2 regions of the Vibrio parahaemolyticus genome follow, and region 2 is predicted to be linked to the other one. Evidence: riboswitches for the same ligand, from Rfam matches in the RefSeq annotation. Region 2 holds a riboswitch; the other holds the start of a gene.

What was found. A riboswitch is a leader RNA that binds a small molecule or an ion and turns the genes downstream of it on or off. The one in region 2 is predicted to bind cyclic di-GMP.
Region 1: another riboswitch for cyclic di-GMP. It lies ahead of DYB02_RS06490 (TfoX/Sxy family DNA transformation protein); the one in region 2 lies ahead of gbpA (N-acetylglucosamine-binding protein GbpA).

Annotation. Positions count from the first base shown of each region.
Region 1 covers NZ_UHIL01000001.1:1,272,312-1,274,775, reverse strand. The annotation lists gene purR (HTH-type transcriptional repressor PurR) at 1-450, shown strand, start outside; cyclic di-GMP riboswitch class I at 717-806, shown strand; gene DYB02_RS06490 (TfoX/Sxy family DNA transformation protein) at 923-1,513, shown strand; gene DYB02_RS06485 (TVP38/TMEM64 family protein) at 1,725-2,417, shown strand; gene DYB02_RS06480 (putative signal transducing protein) at 2,417-2,464, shown strand, end outside.
Region 2 covers NZ_UHIL01000002.1:564,136-566,599, reverse strand. The annotation lists gene gbpA (N-acetylglucosamine-binding protein GbpA) at 1-1,150, opposite strand, end outside; cyclic di-GMP riboswitch class I at 1,251-1,355, opposite strand; gene trhO (oxygen-dependent tRNA uridine(34) hydroxylase TrhO) at 1,780-2,464, opposite strand, start outside.

The DNA of each region.
Region 1 (2,464 bases), on a different contig from region 2:
CACTTTGAGAAACTTGCTTGCCAAGAGCGTATCGCTGGTTTCCGTCGTGCCATGGCTGAAGCAAAACTGCCAATCAATGAAGATTGGATTCTTGAAGGTAACTTTGAATGCGATACTGCGGTACTGGTTGCAGACAAGATCACCGCGATGGAAAAACGCCCTACTGCAGTATTCTGTTTTAACGATACCATGGCACTTGGCTTAATGAGCCGTCTGCAACAAAACGGCATCAAGGTTCCAGATGACGTTTCTGTTATCGGTTACGACAACATTGAACTTGCAGAGTACTTCTCACCACCGCTAACAACGATTCACCAACCTAAACGTCGTGTGGGTAAAAATGCGTTTGAGATCCTACTTGAACGCATTAAAGATAAAGAACACGAAAAGCGTGTGTTCGAGATGCAACCAGAGATTGTTATCCGCAACACCGTTAAGAAACTTAATTAAATGAACACAAGCGCCCTTAGGGGCGCTTTTTTTTATTAAAAAAATAACACTTCCCGCACACTTTGCCTCATTCTTAAAAACAATAACTTCCATAAGTTACTGTTTTCTTTACATGTGAATTATTAATTCCCGCTTCTTTTCAAACATTAAATACAATTCTCAATTATGAGTACCCATGCACAAAATGGCATTATTTATTGAATCAAGATCACGTTTTAAAATCTAAAGTGTGATGTTAATTCAATATACGAAGTATCCTCATCTGGTCACGCACAGGGCAAACCATCCGAAAGGGTGGGACGCAAAGCCTCCGGCCTGAACCATAGTAGTATATGGAAGGTAGCGGGGTTACCGATGGCAAGTGTGCAACCAATGTCTTTACCCTTTAATGACATTGCCTTTGCGCACGTTTGCTACTCTCTCGGACCTGACTTTTGGTGGCGTAATATTAATTACACCGAGATAACAAAACATGGATAAACCGATACTCAAAGACTCTATGAAGCTATTTGAGGCACTTGGTACTATCAAGTCGCGCTCAATGTTTGGTGGCTTCGGACTTTTCGCTGATGAAACGATGTTTGCACTAGTGGTAAACAACCAGCTTCATATACGAGCAGACCAACAAACTTCATCTGACTTCGAGACACAGGGTCTAAAGCCTTACGTTTATAAAAAACGTGGCTTCCCAGTCGTTACTAAGTACTACGCTATTTCCAGCGAACTATGGGAATCTAGCGATCGCTTAATTGAAGTAGCGAAAAAATCCTTAGAAAACGCCAAACTTGAGAAAGAACAACAAGCGAGCACTAAGCCTAATCGCTTGAAAGATCTGCCAAATCTGAGATTGGCTACAGAAAGAATGCTTAAGAAAGCGGGTATTGATTCTGTTGCTCAACTTGAAGAAGAAGGCGCACTAAGTGCTTATAAAGCGATCAGAGACACGCACTCCACCACAGTTAGCCTTGAGCTACTTTGGGCCTTAGAAGGTGCTATTAACGGCACACACTGGAGTGTGGTTCCCCAGTCTCGTCGTGAAGAATTAATGAATGGCCTTTCGTAACAGAAGTCTGCTCTAATCTATCGACTAAAGCCGCAGTGTGAACTGCGGTTTTTTTATGAAATTTTTATAGCTCCCCTCGTGTCTACTCCTTTGTAAATCCCAAAACCCCCGTATCTTCAGCGCCACGACTTAGTTTCGATAACGAGATTGTTAAAACAACATTCAGTATGAATACTTTAAGCGGTAGCCTAGATATAGAAACGGAGCACACATGAATAAAAAACTTATCTTTGGACTGATACTTGTTGCCACCATTCTTTTGTTAGGCGCTAATTTTGGTCAATATCTAACGCTTGACAACGCAAAAGCGCAGCAAGAAGCACTCAATTCATTCATCGAAGCCAACATCGTCTATGCCGCCACGGTGTATTTTTTAGCGTATGTTGCGATTACCGCATTTTCTATTCCCGGAGCAGCAGTGGTTACTTTGCTAGGCGCAGCTTTGTTTGGGTTTTGGTTTAGCTTACTTTTGGTTTCTTTTGCCAGTACGATCGGTGCGACCTTAGCTTTTTTGAGTAGCCGATATTTGCTTAGGGATTGGGTTCAATCGAGATTTGGGGAAAAGCTTGTTGCGATTAACCAAGGAGTAAAAAAGGATGGCGCGTTTTATCTGTTTTCTTTGCGCTTGATTCCAGTGTTCCCATTTTTCCTCATCAACCTACTGATGGGATTAACACCTATGAGCATTGCGCGCTTTTATTTAACCAGTCAAATAGGCATGCTCCCTGGTACTGCCGTTTACCTTAACGCTGGTACTCAGTTAGCAACCATTGATAGCCTTTCTGGTATCGTATCCCCGACTGTATTAGCATCTTTTGCTTTGCTGGGGCTGTTTCCAATACTCGTAAAATGGGTTATGAATAAGGTCAGGCCAACCCCTACTCAGCCAAATGGCAGTATTTGATGAAAATCTTTATCGCGAAAAATCCAGCAGAAGCGCACATCGTATGT
Region 2 (2,464 bases):
ATTTGCTCAGCGTGAGTTCTACTTGTTCGCTTGCACCATCTTGAATTGAACCCGTCCAACTTGCTAGTGGTTCGCGATGATGATTGTAAACCGTTAACTCGGCGGTTAAGTCGCCCTCTGCGGTAAGAGTGAGGTCTAAAGCGGTTAGCTCTGTACCAATTATGTACTCACTAGCAAGACCATCAACCGTGAGTGAATAGTCAGGTACTGGCGTTTCAATATTGTAGCCAATTTCAACACGCTCAAGGCCACTGTTTGATTGCAGGTAAATTGGGTTCGTGCCGTACACTGGCGTGAACTTGTCTTCCGAATATTGACCAGCTTGAAGCTTAGTTTGCTCTTGGTTGATTTTACTCGCCAAGGCGTAAGACCAGTTTTTCGCTTGAGTGAGTGCGTCGTTACTAATTGCTAGTTCAGTGCGGTACGCAACGTTCTCACCAGATTGATCAAACACGCGAGTGTAAACCGAATCGCCAACCTTTAGATTCATAGTAGGGATGATTTGGCCACCTTGAGTCCACTCAGGAATCACAGGGTCGTCACCATCAAATTTGACATCGATAACGTTGTAGAATGATGCAGCGGTATCACCCACATCCCATACCACAAGGATGACATGGTACCCCTCGCGTTCAGGCACGTTACATTGGTGGCTCATCTGTTTTGGTGGTTGAACCATATTGCCGTCAACCACACAGAAAGGGTTGAGATCGAACGAGTCGCGTGACAATGAAGCGTTCGGGTTCCAATTCGGTTTTGTGATGTAGTATTTCCAATCACGAGTCACGTGGTTTGCTGTAAAAGTCCATTCAAACGTTTGTGTACCAGATTTTATCGGACGTTTTACCCAGCGGTCGGCGGTTTGTTCGTCTAGTGCAGCTGCTAAAGCCGTTTCTGCGCTGGCAATTTTCCCGTCGCGAGGGCCTGTCTCTGGGAAGCCATCAGGGCCTTCGACGCTTTGTGGTTCATATTGAATTGCGCCACAGTTAGTGTTTCTTTCATTGGTATCCGATGTTGGGTACTTACACAGCGCTGCACGACTTGCTGCGACGCCATCGTTGGATTCCGATACGTAACCGTGTGCTAAGACACCAGAGCTCATGCTTGCGATAGCAAGGGCAACGAGCGATTTATTAGGGAATGATTTCATTACACGTCCTCTTGTTTGGCTGACAAATGAATGCCACAACTCGGCGCATGCAGAGCACTCTCATCCGCATCTGATTGGAACTCATTAGATACAGATAGAAAGTGGCAACCCCGCTATCTTAAGCACTAGTGTTGACTAGTTAAGCAGTGCTGGAAGACCGGAAGCTTTGCGTCCCATCCTTTCGAATGGTTTGCCGAAATGTGATTGAGCACTCGGAATGTAGCGTATGAATCTGGGCAAATAAAAATAATTCATCTCCTTGTGGAATCGTTCTCGCAATTTAATATCCATTTGCTAAATAAACGAATGACCTTTGTAATTGTATGTAATTTAACTATCTGAAAATATTTATTTTTAGGTGTTTTTAATTGATTTTATGAATGAAATTCTGAGCATTCTATTGGTATGGTTTTTGAGTTTGTTTTGCTGCTAGCACTGATGAGGGGGAAGTGCTCAGGGCTAAGTGCGATTGTGCTCTTGGTGGTTTTTTTAGGTGTGTTTACTGTTGTCGAGTTCGATTTGAAACGTAAATGTTTTGCTTGAATGTTAGTGGGAAAGTGAATAAATAGTGATTGTAAAAAAAGAGGGCGGGCTATATGGGATAAGGCCCGCCAAAGCCTTTGAGTCACTTAAGCTTGTTTACGTTGAGCTGCTTTTTTCGCTAGCTTTGCTTCGCGTCGCTGCGCACGTTGCTTAGCACTTTCACCACCAACGTGCTGCTCGCCTCGTTGATCGGCTAATGAAACTTGCTTTTCGCGCTCGCGGAATCGCGCAACTTGCTCTTCTGAATGTTTGCCGTGACATTTCGGGCAGCTCACGCCTTGCTCGAACAATTCAGACTGCTTGTCTTCGTCTGTGATCGGTAATCGACAAGCGTTACACAAATCGTAATCGGCTTTCTCAAGCTGGTGGTTGACAGCCACACGACCGTCAAACACGTAACAATCGCCTTCCCACATGCTCTCTTCTTGTGGTACTTCTTCAAGGTATTTAAGAATGCCGCCTTCTAGGTGGTAAACTTCCTCAAAGCCTTGCTCTTTCATGTAAGCGGTTGATTTCTCACAGCGGATACCACCTGTACAGAACATCGCAACTTTCTTGTGTTTTGCCGGATCCATGTTTTCTTTCACATAGCCTGGGAACTCACGGAACGTTTCAGTATTTGGGTTTACAGCCCCTTTGAAGGTACCGATTTCGATTTCGTAATCGTTGCGAGTATCCACCACAAACACTTCTGGATCGGCGATCAGATCGTTCCAATCTTGAGGCTTCACATACGTACCTACCACATGGCGAGGATCGATGCCTTCAACA